3 regions of the Aminobacter sp. BE322 genome follow, and region 3 is predicted to be linked to each of the others. Evidence: predicted binding sites of a transcription regulator. Region 3 holds the regulator's gene; each other region holds the start of a gene.
What was found. Region 3 encodes LexA, which represses DNA repair genes until DNA is damaged. Its sites were predicted from a motif close to TGTTCNNNNTGTGTTCNG; they were not measured.

Region 1: parE (DNA topoisomerase IV subunit B) is a predicted target of LexA. The motif match lies at 2,268-2,285, and genes of this name have one in related genera.
Region 2: J2X50_RS20550 (DNA recombination protein RmuC) is a predicted target of LexA. The motif match lies at 747-764, and genes of this name have one in related genera.

What each region holds. Positions count from the first base shown of each region.
Region 1 is NZ_JBNPXB010000006.1:173,419-177,630, forward strand. Features, by position in the region: gene gcvP (aminomethyl-transferring glycine dehydrogenase) at 1-818, shown strand, start outside; gene J2X50_RS11970 (diguanylate cyclase) at 920-2,095, opposite strand; gene parE (DNA topoisomerase IV subunit B) at 2,353-4,212, shown strand, end outside.
Region 2 is NZ_JBNPXB010000018.1:5,410-9,621, reverse strand. Features, by position in the region: gene J2X50_RS20560 (plasmid stabilization protein) at 1-98, opposite strand, end outside; gene def (peptide deformylase) at 164-694, opposite strand; gene J2X50_RS20550 (DNA recombination protein RmuC) at 798-2,048, shown strand; gene J2X50_RS20545 (GFA family protein) at 2,076-2,480, opposite strand; gene J2X50_RS20540 (hypothetical protein) at 2,637-2,762, shown strand; gene sugE (quaternary ammonium compound efflux SMR transporter SugE) at 2,908-3,222, shown strand; gene J2X50_RS20530 (DUF6481 family protein) at 3,377-3,805, opposite strand; gene J2X50_RS20525 (LLM class flavin-dependent oxidoreductase) at 4,025-4,212, shown strand, end outside.
Region 3 is NZ_JBNPXB010000001.1:121,558-125,769, reverse strand. Features, by position in the region: gene J2X50_RS00595 (ComEC/Rec2 family competence protein) at 1-1,288, shown strand, start outside; gene lexA (transcriptional repressor LexA) at 1,646-2,362, opposite strand; gene J2X50_RS00585 (molybdopterin molybdotransferase MoeA) at 2,469-3,674, opposite strand; gene moaC (cyclic pyranopterin monophosphate synthase MoaC) at 3,675-4,154, opposite strand; gene trpC (indole-3-glycerol phosphate synthase TrpC) at 4,156-4,212, opposite strand, start outside.

The DNA of each region.
Region 1 (4,212 bases), on a different contig from region 3:
TGGTCGGGCTCGCCCGGCCGGCCGACATCGGCGCCGACGTCTGCCACATGAACCTGCACAAGACCTTCTGCATCCCGCATGGCGGCGGCGGACCCGGCGTCGGGCCGATCGGCGTCAAGGCGCATCTCGCGCCCTTCGTGCCGGGCCATGTGGAAGCCGGCAGCGACCATGCGGTCTCGGCCGCTCCCTTCGGCAGCGCCTCGATCCTGCCGATCACCTGGATGTACATCCGGATGATGGGCGCGTCGGGCCTCAAGCAGGCCACCGAGCAGGCGATCCTCAACGCCAACTACATCGCCACCAGGCTCGAGGCGCACTATCCGGTGCTGTTCAAGGGCAGGAACGGCCGCGTGGCGCATGAGTGCATCCTCGACACCCGCGTGCTCAAGGAACGCGCCGGCATCACCGTCGAGGACGTCGCCAAGCGCCTGATCGACTACGGCTTCCATGCGCCGACCATGTCGTGGCCGGTCGCCGGCACGCTGATGGTCGAGCCGACCGAATCCGAGCCGAAGCGCGAGATCGACCGCTTCTGCGAGGCGATGGCGGCGATCGCGGCAGAGGCTGCCAAGGTCGAGAAGGGCGAATGGCCGAAGGACGACAATCCGCTGGTCAACGCCCCGCACACCGCAACCGAGACGCTTGCGGGCGAGTGGAAGCACCCCTACTCGCGCCTCGAGGCGGCCTATCCGGGCTGCGATCCCGACACCACGGCCAAGTACTGGTCGCCGGTGTCGCGCATCGACAACGTCGCCGGCGACCGCAACCTGGTCTGCTCGTGCCCGCCGCTGACGGAGTATCTCGGCGCCGCCGAGTAAACCTGACGGCAACCACCTTCATCGGCGGCGCACCCCACGGGCGCCGCCGATTTGCTTCAGGCTCGTTGGCAGCGAACGGGAGCCGCCAGCTTCCCCACAGTCTACGCAAAGAGCAGCTCGGGCTCGCGGAACCTCGCGTCGCCCACTGCTTCTGCGGTGGCAACCCGGTTCCGCCCTGCCCGCTTGGCGGCATAAAGTGCCGCGTCGGCGCCGATCAGCATCTGCTCGAGCGTCGCCGCGTGCTCGTCGCCGAAGCAGATGCCGACGCTGACCGTGCTGCGCAGCGGTCCGAGCTTGGTCACGACGATCTCGGCGCCAAAAGCGGCACCGATCGTGCACAGGATTTCATGCGCCTCGATGGGGGGTATGCCGGACATGACGACTGCAAACTCCTCGCCGCCCAACCGAAAGCCCTCGACGCCATCCCGGGCGTGTTTCCTGACCACGTCGGCGAAACGCTGCAGGACGGTGTCGCCGACAGCGTGACCGAACAGGTCGTTCGTCCGCTTGAAATGATCGAGGTCGAACATGGCGAGCGCCATCCCGGAACCGAAGTGCGTGTTGCCATGGAACATCGTCAGCGCCCGGCGGTTCAGCAGCCCGGTCAGCGGATCGGTCAAAGTCTGCGCCGTCAGCTGCCGCTGAGTGCGCAGATGATGCAGCGAGATGGTCAGCGCGCCGAGCGCGGTCATACAGGCGACCACGACTGCGGTGTTCAAGTCTTCGGCCCAATTCCTGGGAACGGTGCCCAGCGACCACTGCCCGTTGGCCACCAGAACCAAGGCGCAGAGCGCAAAGGAGATTGCCGCGCTGCCGGAAAGCATGGTGACAGCAGCCAGAATGCGCCGGTCATACTCGCCGGCCGCCCAGAACATGGAAGCGATCACCACCAGCAGCGCCGTGACGGTGGAATAGGCGAGCACGAAGCCCAGCCCATCGTAGCTTCCGGCCGTCACCGCCAAGATCAGCACGGTCACCACCAGCACGGGCGCTGCGGCCACCCTGTGCCAGCTACGATCGAGATACTGCGCCGTCGACCACAGGATGACGAAGAAGCCGGCCACCAGCAGTATCAGGGTCAATTGCCCGAGCCATGGCGTGGCGTTGCGGCCATATTGCCAAAATGCGATGACATGGAGGACGAGAAGTAGTATCCCCGCCGCCATCGTGACGATGAAACGGGCCTGGCGCGCGGTCAGCCAGATGGCAAGCAGCGTTCCGCTCAGACATGCGCCGGACAGGGCGGTCGCGAGCAAAAGGGAACCGAAGTCGAGCACGGGCGCCCCGCTTTCCTGCTTGTCCGATTGTTCGGGCAGCAGTTATCGGGCGTTTTGCCCTTGGGGCAACTGCATAAGGCTGCATCCATCATCGTCGCACAAGCGCGAGTTCGGATAGCGTTTACAAATCGTTGCGCTCGACGTGCCGGACGCGGCATATCGGGCGCGGTGCACGAACAGAACCGGAACTGTTGCCGGGCGGGCAAAACTGGCAAACTCGAACAAGTGATTCGCAGCGCGGAAAAACCGTATTGAGCATGGACGACAACAGCGACCTTTTCGGCAATCTCGACAAGCAGCCCGCCCGACCCGCCACCCGTCCTGCCGACCCGCTGGTCCAGGCCGCGGCCGTGGCCAAGCGTCCGGCGCCGGCAAAGGACGCCAGCGACAGCTACAGCGCTGCCGACATCGAGGTTCTGGAGGGGCTCGAGCCCGTCCGGCGCCGTCCGGGCATGTATATCGGCGGCACTGACGAGAAGGCGCTGCACCATCTCTTCGCCGAAGTCATCGACAACTCGATGGACGAGGCGGTCGCCGGCCATGCGACCTTCATCGACGTCGAACTCGACGCCGAAGGGTTCCTGACCGTCACCGACAACGGCCGCGGCATCCCCGTCGATCCGCACCCCAAGTTCAAGAACAAGTCGGCGCTCGAAGTCATCATGACGACGCTGCATGCCGGCGGCAAGTTCGACTCCAAGGTCTACGAGACCTCGGGCGGCCTGCATGGCGTCGGCGTGTCGGTGGTCAACGCGCTGTCCGATCAGCTCGAGGTCGAGGTGGCGCGCGGACGCCAGCTCTATCGCCAGCGCTTTTCACGCGGCATCCCCCAGGGCGGGCTCGAAAGCCTCGGCGACGTTCACAACCGGCGCGGCACCAAGGTCCGCTTCCATCCCGATCCCGACATCTTCGGCAAGGGCGCGCATTTCCTGCCGGCCCGCATCTACAGGATGGCGCGTTCCAAGGCCTATCTGTTCGGCGGCGTCGAAATCCGCTGGAGCTGCGATGCCTCGCTCATCAAGGAGAACGACGAAACGCCGGCCAAGGCCGTCTTCCACTTCCCCGGCGGGCTCGGCGACTATCTCAAGGCCTCGCTCGGCGACGAGATGCAGGTCACGCGCGAGATCTTCGCCGGCAAGAGTGAGAAGCAGGGCGGCCACGGTTCGCTCGAATGGGCCGTCACCTGGTTTGGCGGCGACGGCTTCATCAATTCCTACTGCAACACCATTCCGACCGGCGACGGCGGCACCCATGAGATGGGCTTCCGCAACGTGCTGACGCGCGGCTTGCGCGCCCATGCCGATCTCGTCGGCAACAAGCGCGCCTCGATCGTCACCTCAGAGGACGTGATGATCTCGGCCGCGGGCATGCTGTCGGTGTTCATCCGCGAGCCCGAATTCGTCGGCCAGACCAAGGACAAGCTGGCGACCGTCGAGGCCATGCGCATCGTCGAGACGGCGCTCCGCGATCCGTTCGACCATTGGCTGGCCGACAACCCGCAGGAAGCCTCCAAGCTCCTCGACTGGGTGATCGCGCGCGCCGACGAGCGCGTGCGGCGGCGCCAGGAAAAGGAAGTGTCGCGCAAGAGCGCCGTGCGCAAGCTGCGCCTGCCCGGCAAGCTCGCCGACTGCACCCAGAACGCCGCCGCGGGCGCCGAACTCTTCATCGTCGAGGGCGACTCGGCAGGTGGTTCGGCCAAGCAGGCGCGCGACCGCTCGATGCAGGCGATCCTGCCGCTGCGCGGCAAGATCCTCAACGTCGCCAGCGCCGGCAACGACAAGCTGGCGTCGAACCAGCTGATCGGCGACCTCATCCAGGCTCTCGGTTGCGGCACGCGGTCGAAGTACCGCGAAGAGGACCTTCGCTACGACCGCGTCATCATCATGACCGATGCCGACGTCGACGGCGCCCACATCGCCTCGCTGCTCATCACCTTCTTCTACCAGGAGATGCCGCAACTCGTCCGTGGCGGCCACCTCTACATGGCGGTTCCGCCGCTCTACTCCATCCGCCAGGGCGGCAAGGTCGCCTATGCCCGCAACGACGCCCACAAGGACGAGTTGCTGCGCACCGAGTTCAGCGGCCGCGGCAAGATCGAGATCGGGCGCTTCAAGGGC
Region 2 (4,212 bases), on a different contig from region 3:
ACAGCCTTGTCGGAAAGGCTCTGGCCGCGCGCCTTGGCCGCCTCGGCTATCTCTCGCTTCACGGCTTCCGGAATGTTCCTGATCAGCAGGTCACCCATGGGCGCCTCCATCGTTTGATATCGATGATATCAAATCCCGGCCGGGCGCGCAAAACGGGTGGAATTCAGCCCACCATGCGGCTCGGCGGGCGGTCCTTGGCGAGCTTCTTGAACTTGCGCATGACCATGTCGCGCTTGAGCTTGGAGATGTAGTCGATGAACAGGACCCCATCGAGGTGGTCGATCTCGTGCTGCAGGCAGGTGGCGAGCAGGCCGTCGGCCTCGACTTCCTGCTCCTTGCCGTGCTCGTCGAGATACTTCACCCGGACCGTCGCCGGCCGCTCGACCTCGGCATAGTAGTCGGGGATCGACAGGCAGCCTTCCTCGTAGACCGAGCGCTCGTCGCTGCGCGCCAGAACCTCGGGGTTGATGACGACACGCGGCGCCGGCTCCTCGCCTTCCTTGGCGAGGTCGATCACCAGCATGCGCAGCGGCTCGCCGACCTGGATGGCGGCCAGGCCGATGCCGGGGGCGTCATACATGGTGTCGAGCATGTCGCGCGCGAACTGGCGCATGGCGTCGTCGATGCGCTCGACCGGCTTGGAAACCTCGCGCAGCAGCGGATCGGGAAGGATGATGAGCGGCTTGATCGTCATGCGCCTCACCTAGGATGTCCGGCGGAAAGCGTCAACAGCATCCACATCCAGATGTTCCCGTTTTGATCTAACATCGGGCCGCGAATCGGCTATGGTGCAGGCGATGAGCCCTGTTTCCTCGATACTTTCCGAACCTGTCGCCCAGCTCGGCGCGACCACCATCACCCTCGGCCAGGCCCTGGCGCTGGCGGCGACGCTCTTCCTCGCCCTGCTGGTGGCGCTGGTCGTGGCGCTGTGGCGCTCGGCCAGGGCGCGTTCGGTGGCCGCCGCGGAAGCCGCCGACCATGCCCGCGACGCGGAAGCCCGCATGGCCGGCATCCTGCAGGCCCAGGCCGAGATGCAGGGCAGGCTCGGCACGGTGGCCGAGATCTTCGGCTCGCGCCAGGCGGAGCTGACGCAGTCGCTCAGCCAGCGGCTCGACGCCATGACCGGCCGCATCGGCCAGACCATGGCCGAGCAGACCAAATCGACGCACGAAAGCCTCGCCAGACTTCAGGAACGGCTGGCCGTCATCGACACGGCCCAGGGCAACATCCAGTCGCTGGCCGGCCAGGTGGTGCAGTTGCAGGCGATCCTTTCCAACAAGCAGACGCGCGGTGCCTTCGGCCAGTCGCGCATGGAGGCGATCGTGGCCGACGGCCTGCCGCAGGGCGGCTACGAATTCCAGGCGACGCTTTCCAACGGCAGCCGGCCGGACTGCCTGATCCGCATGCCCAACGACGCGCCCTCGCTCGCCATCGACGCAAAATTCCCGCTGGAAGCCTGGAACGCCATCCGCGCCGCCGAGGGCACCGACGCCCAGAAAGTCGCCGCCCAGGCGTTCCGCCGGGACATCGAGGTGCATATCCGCGACATCGCCGAAAAGTACCTGATCGCGGGCGAGACGCAGGACACGGCCTTCATGTTCGTGCCGTCGGAATCCGTCTTCGCCGAGATCCACGAGAACTTCGAGGCGCTGGTGCAGCGCGCCCACCGCGCCCGCATCGTCATCGTCTCGCCATCGCTGCTGATGCTGTCGATCCAGGTGATCCAGGCGATCCTCAAGGACGCCCGCATGCGCGAGCAGGCGCACCTGATCCAGGGCGAGGTGATCCGGCTGATGGAGGATGTCGGCCGCGTCGACGAACGCGTGCGCAAGCTGCAGAACCATTTCGGCCAGGCATCCAGGGACATCGACGACATACTGGTGTCGACGTCCAAGGTCACCAAACGCGGCCAGAAGATCGAGGCGCTCGAGTTCGCCACCGGCCACGCCGCCGGCGAAGCCGAGGAGCCACCCAGGCCGCAAGGCGCCCGGGCGGCGGACTCCAAGACAGGCCAGCTCAGGCTGCGCGTCGTCGAGGAAAACGACTGAGGCGCGCGCAAGCAGGCTGGGCCTGGGTCAGCTCTGCTTCTCGATCGTTTCCATGCCCTCGAACTCGGGCAGCCAGTGCAGCGCCGAGCGATGCCAGACCTGCCGGCGCGGCACCAACTGCTCGCGCTGGTCGGAGGTGCCGGTCCTGAGGCCGTAGACCTTCGGCCCCTCGCCCACCGAGGTCGCGAACAGATGCGAGCCGCATTCGGGGCAGAACCCTTGCGCCCGCTTGTTGCCGCTCTCGCTGGTCTTCACATAGACCTTCGGCGTGCCGGTGAACGCGATCTTGTCTTCGGGAACCGCCACGGTGACGCGGAAGGCCGTGCCAGTGAGCTTCTGGCAGTCGGTGCAATGGCAGATCGCCGTCTTTTCCGGGTCGACATCGGCCTCGTAGGTGATGGCGCCGCAATGGCACCCGCCCCGGATTTTCATCGCTCTCCTCCCTGAACATCTCGGCCAGGTCGCCGGCCGGAACGAATGTAGCGGCCACGGCCCCGCCCTCAAGCCCTTTTTGCCTGCCCGCTGCTGCCTCTTGCCAGTTCGGCAACTTCGCGTTTCACTCTGGCTCCAGTACAGGAGGATCGAATCATGGCCAAAGGTGCGATGAAGGCGGGCAAGGAGCCTCGCAAGCCCAAGAAGGACGCCAAGAAGCCGGCCCCTGCGCCTACCTTCAAGGCGCCTCCGGTGCAGGCGACCAAGATCAAGGACAAGTAAAACCGCATGGCTGGCATGCCCGGCATGCCAGCCGGAGCTGTTGAATCAAGCCTCGGAAATTTCTATCTTTCCGGGCGCAGGGACGACCTTGCGCTTCCGTTATCAATTCCGGCCGGGACGACCCGCCAATTCGCTGGAGCGTTCCATGGCATGGACCTATCTGTTTTTCGCTGGCCTGTTTGAAATCGGCTGGGCAATCGGGCTCAAATACACCGAAGGCTTCACCCGGCCGATGCCGACCGTGCTCACCGTCGTTTCGATGATCATCAGTCTCGGCCTGCTCGGCCTGGCGCTGAAGACCCTGCCCGTCGGCACGGCCTATGCGATCTGGACCGGCATCGGCACGGTGGGCACGGCAATGCTCGGCATCTGGCTGCTTGGCGAGCCCGCAACCGCACTCCGCCTTGCCTGTATCGGCCTCATCGTGTCGGGCATCGTCGGCCTCAAGCTGGTCGCCTGAACATCCTGAAACGTCGTCGCGGCCTGCCCCATACGGCGGGCCGCGATATCCTAAACTGATGGCGTCCATTTGCGAACGCGCGCACAAAAACCCACCACCGGGGCTTGGCGTCTCCGGTGGCGGGCTTTTCGATCCGTGAATACGTTCTAGGCGATCAGCCGTAGTTGGCCGAAGGCGGCATCCGCTTGCCGCGCGCCTTGCGCGCTGCGTAGCGTGCGTCGCGCTTGGCCTTGCGCTCGGCCTCGTCGGCGAGCAGGCGGGCGATACGGTCGCCTTCTTCGGCCTCGCGTGCCTTGGCTTCCGCCAGTGCGGCCTCTTCGGCAGCCAGGCGCTCGGCCTCGGCCCTGGCTTCGCGCTCGGCCTTCTCGGCCGCCTCGCGCGCCAGGCGTTCCTGACGGAGCTTTTCCTTCTCGGCCTCGCGGATGGCGCGCGCCTCGAGGATGCGCTTGCGCTCTTCCTGGCGGGCGATCACTGCCGGATCGTCTGCTGCCGGGCGGGCCTTGAATTTTTCGAGTAGTGCTTTCTTCGCCACGCCGGCGGCGTCACGCCGCTCGGCGAAGTTCTTTTCCCTGTAAATTGCCAAGAGTCATTTCCCTGAAGTCAAGTGACGCCGCTTACATACGCAGCGAGAGCGCAAGTTCAAGCGCGAATTCCGCATGCCAGCCATGATTTCCACGCGTGTTGCAGCAGGGAAACGCCACCACTGTTCGACAATCGCCGGGGATTGTTCACCAGCTGGAGACTGGCAGGCACGCGCTCCAATAGCTAGCTCTAGGCGCAAAGGCAACCCGAGGATGCACACATGGAACTTGGCCTCTACACCTTTGCCGACGTCAGCCCCGAAGCCGGGCCCGGTGCCATCGGACCGCACGAGCGGCTGCGCAACCTGATCGAGGAGATCGAGCTCGCCGACCAGGTCGGCCTCGACGTGTTCGGGCTGGGCGAGCACCATCGCCCCGACTATGCCGCATCGGCACCGGTCGTCGCCCT
Region 3 (4,212 bases):
GACGGCCGTGCTGTTCGACCGCGTCGCCCTGACCATGCGCAACCTTGCGATCTCGGCCATCATCGTCATTCTCGTATCCCCGCACGAGGTGGTCGGTCCGAGCTTCCAGATGTCGTTTGCGGCCACCGCGGCGCTGGTCGGCGCTTACGGCTGGTGGTCGGACAGGCAGGCCGAGCGGGTGCAGCCGGCGATCCAGCGTTCGCTTGCGGGCAATTTGTGGCGCAAGCTCTGGACGCTGGCGGTCGGGCTTCTTGCGACCTCGCTGATCGCCGGGCTGGCGACCAGCGTGTTCGGGGCCTGGAATTTCCAGCGCATCTCGCCGCTCAGCCTTTTCGCCAACCTGGCCGTGATGCCCATCGTCTCGGTGCTGGTGATGCCCTTCGCGGTTGCTGCCGGCGTGCTGATGCCGCTCGGCCTGGACGGCCTGTTCCTCGACACGATGGGGCGCGGCCTGGCCACCATGGTCGCCCTGGCGCAATGGTTCTCCGAGCGGTCGCCGGTCGACGCCGTCGGCCTGATCTCCGCCCGCGCGGTGATCCTGGTGTCGGTCGCGCTCTGCATCGCCTCGATGGCGACCACCTGGCTCAGATTCGCAGCCCTGCCATTCGCCGCAAGCGGATTGCTGCTGCTCGGCGAGGCAAGGATCCCAGACATACTGATCTCCGAAGACGGCCGGCTGGTCGGGGTGCCGACGGCGGGCGGCAGGCTGGCGGTCAACCGCGCACGTCCGAGCGACTTCATCACCGACAGCTGGAAGAGGGCCCTGGTTGCGGAGGAACTGGTCGGCCCGGTTGGCGCGGGCGGCAAGCCTTCGACCGTAACGGCCGCAATCGCAAAGTCGGATGCTTCGACGCCGCGCGAGCCAGCCTTGCCCCAGGAAGGAGGAGAAAAAGCGGACCGCAGGGAAGCCTTCGTTTGCGACGGTGGCCTCTGCACCATCGAGCACCCTTCAGGCGCCGTGATCGCCCATGCCGGCAATGCGGCGGCAGCCAAGCGTGCCTGCGCCGTGGCGAGCCTGATCGTGATCGACGATGCGACGGCGCGGGCTCCCTGCGCGAATTCGGCGGCGACCGTCGTCAGCAAGCGCGACCTGGCGCGTTTAGGCAGCGTCGCCGCGTACCTGCCTGAAAAAGGAGAGGCGGCGGTCCGTCAAATCGAAATCCAGAAGGCGATAGCCGCGCCCTACCGGCCGTGGCATGAGCACCGGGCATTCTCGCGCGAAGCACGCGGACTGCCGCCATTCCGCCGGGACCGTGCAAAGCCGCCGCCGGAGAAGGCCGCGCCATGAAGCATCTCGCAGCCCGACGGAATCGTCGGGCGTCGCATGAACAAGGCCAAGAAAAAGCAGCGGGAGCCATTCCCGGAAAAATGCGAGGCGGTTTGCCGTCGGAGTTGCTCGGACCAAAGAGATAGGCCGTTTTGGCTTTTCGATCAAAAGCGGCAACGCTCTTGGCTGCGGAATTGCATTCGTCGGAATGCCCGCCGCTCTGGCCCGGCCTCGCTGCAACCCAGAAAGATGACGATCCCGACCGGCCCGAGGCGGGATCAGGGCATTTCCTCCATTCATCGGACCGCGAAGACGCTCCATCTCTTTGGTCCGAGCAATTCCGGACGGAAACCGCTGCGCACTTTTCCTGGAATTGCCCTAGTAGCGCCGGATCAGCCCGACCAGCTTGCCCTGTACCTTGACCCGGTCGGGGCCGAAGATGCGGGTTTCATAGGCGGGATTGGCGGCCTCGAGCGCGATCGAGGCGCCCTTGCGGCGGAAGCGCTTGAGCGTCGCCTCCTCGTCGTCCACCAAGGCAACGACGATCTCGCCCGGATTGGCGCTATTGGCATTGCGGATGATGACCGTGTCGCCGTCGAAGATGCCGGCCTCGATCATCGAATCGCCCTTGACCTCGAGCGCATAGTGCTCGCCGCCCGAAATCATGTCCGGCGGCACCGAGATCGAATGCGTCCTGTGCTGGATGGCGTCGATCGGCACGCCGGCGGCGATGCGTCCCATCACCGGGATGGCGACCGCCGCGCCTGCATCGTCGTCATTGCCGGCCGAAAGCGCGCGTGACGGCTCGGGCTTGCGCCCCAGGCTGCCTTCGATGACGCTGGGCGAAAACTTCCTGGCGGCGTTGAGGCCCGGCGCGATCGAGTCGGGCAGGCGGATGACTTCCAGCGCGCGCGCGCGGTTCGGCAGGCGCCGGATGAAGCCGCGCTCCTCGAGCGCGGTGATCAGGCGATGGATGCCCGATTTGGAAGCGAGGTCCAGCGCCTCCTTCATCTCGTCGAAGGACGGGGGGATGCCCGCCTCCTTCAGCCGCTCATGGATGAACAGCAGAAGCTCGTGTTGTTTGCGCGTCAGCATCGCTGCCCCCAAGGGAATCGAAAGAAAAACAAACCCGGAACAAACACTATATGTTCCAGTTGTGTTCCGCAACCGATTAAATTTTGGTGAAGGCGCCGAGGGGCGCTCAGCGCAGCATCAGCACCAGGCAGCCAGTGCCAGATTCGGCGGCCGCTGCGAAGGGCTCGCGGATGATGACGCAATTGGCGTCGGCCAGTGTCCGCAGCATCGACGAGTCCTGGACCCCGAAGGGCACGGCGACGAGGCCGGCGTCGGTCTTGCGCACCACGCCGCGCACGTAGTCCTGGCGCAGGTCGTTTTCCTTCATGGGCGCCCCGAGCACGGCCTCGCGGATGTCCGGCGCATAGGGCCGCCCGCCGAGCTTCGCCAGAACCGGTTTCAGGAAGAGGTGCGAGCAGATGAGGCTCGCCACCGGGTTGCCGGGCAGGCCGATGCAGCGGGTGTCACCGAGCCGTCCGAACATCAGCGGCTTGCCCGGGCGCATGGCGATCTTCCAGAAATCGAGCTTCATGCCGAGGCCGGTCAGCACGCCGTGCACCAGGTCATGGTCGCCGACCGAGGCGCCGCCGAGGGTGACGATCACCTCGGCTCCGGCGTCGAGCGCCTGCCGGACGAGTGCCGAGATCGATCCGGTCTTGTCGGCCGCTATGCCGAGATCGAGGACGCGGGCGCCGACCGAGCGGGCAATGGCCGCCACGCCGTAGGCGTTGGACGAGATGATCTGGTCGGGGCCGGGCGAGCTTCCTGGCGGCAGCAGTTCGTCGCCGGTGGCGATGATCGCGACCAGCGGCGCGCGCTGCACCTCGAGCGTCGGATGGTTGGCGGCCGCCGCGAGCGACAGCGCGGCGGGGTCCATCAGGCGGCCGGCGTCGAGGATCAGGTCGCCTTCGCTGAAGTCGAGGCCCTTGAGGCGGATGTTGCGGCCGGGCGCGGTCGGCTCGACCACCTCGACCTCGCCGTTGCCGAGATCGCGCACGTTTTCCTGGATGACCACCGTGTCCGCGCCGGCCGGCACCGGCGCGCCGGTGAAGATGCGCACGGCCTGGCCGCGCGCGATTTTCCCTGCGAACTGCCGCCCGGCAGCCGCCTCGCCGATCACCGCAAGCCGGGCGGGCAGGTCGGCGATGTCCTGCGCGATCACCGCATAGCCGTCCATGGCCGAGGCATCGAAGGGGGGCTGGGTGCGCAAGGCGCGGAGCGGCGCGCCAAGCACACGTCCGGAAGCCTCGTCGAGGCCGATACGTTCGGTACCCGCCGGGGCAGCGCCTTCGAGCAAGCGTTCAAGCGCGTCGGCGACCGGCAGCAGCGCCATCTAGTCGACAGCCTTGTAGTCGCCCGACTTGCCGCCCGTCTTCTCGATCAGGCGGATGCCGGAAATCACCATGCCGCGGTCGGCGGCCTTGGCCATGTCGTAGATGGTCAGGCATGCGACGGAGGCTGCGGTCAGCGCCTCCATCTCGACGCCGGTCTTGCCGGTCACGCGCGCCAGCGCGGTCACCCTGAGGCCGGGCAGCGCTTCGTCCGGCTCGATCTCGACCGACACCTTGGTCAAGAGGATCGGATGGCACAGGGGCACCAGCTCGTGCGTGCGCTTGGCGGCCATGATGCCGGCAATGCGCGCCGTGCCCAGCACGTCGCCCTTCTTGGCGTTGCCGGACAGGATCAGCGCCAGCGTCTCGGGGCGCATCGTGACGGTGCCCTCGGCGACCGCCGTGCGGGTCGTCTCGGCCTTGTCGCCCACGTCGACCATGTTGGCCTCGCCGGTGGCGCCGATATGGGTGAGGGTTGCCATGTCAGGCGCTCGCCGCGAGCGGGCTGCCTTCGAGCAGCGCCCGCGTGGCGGCAGCCAC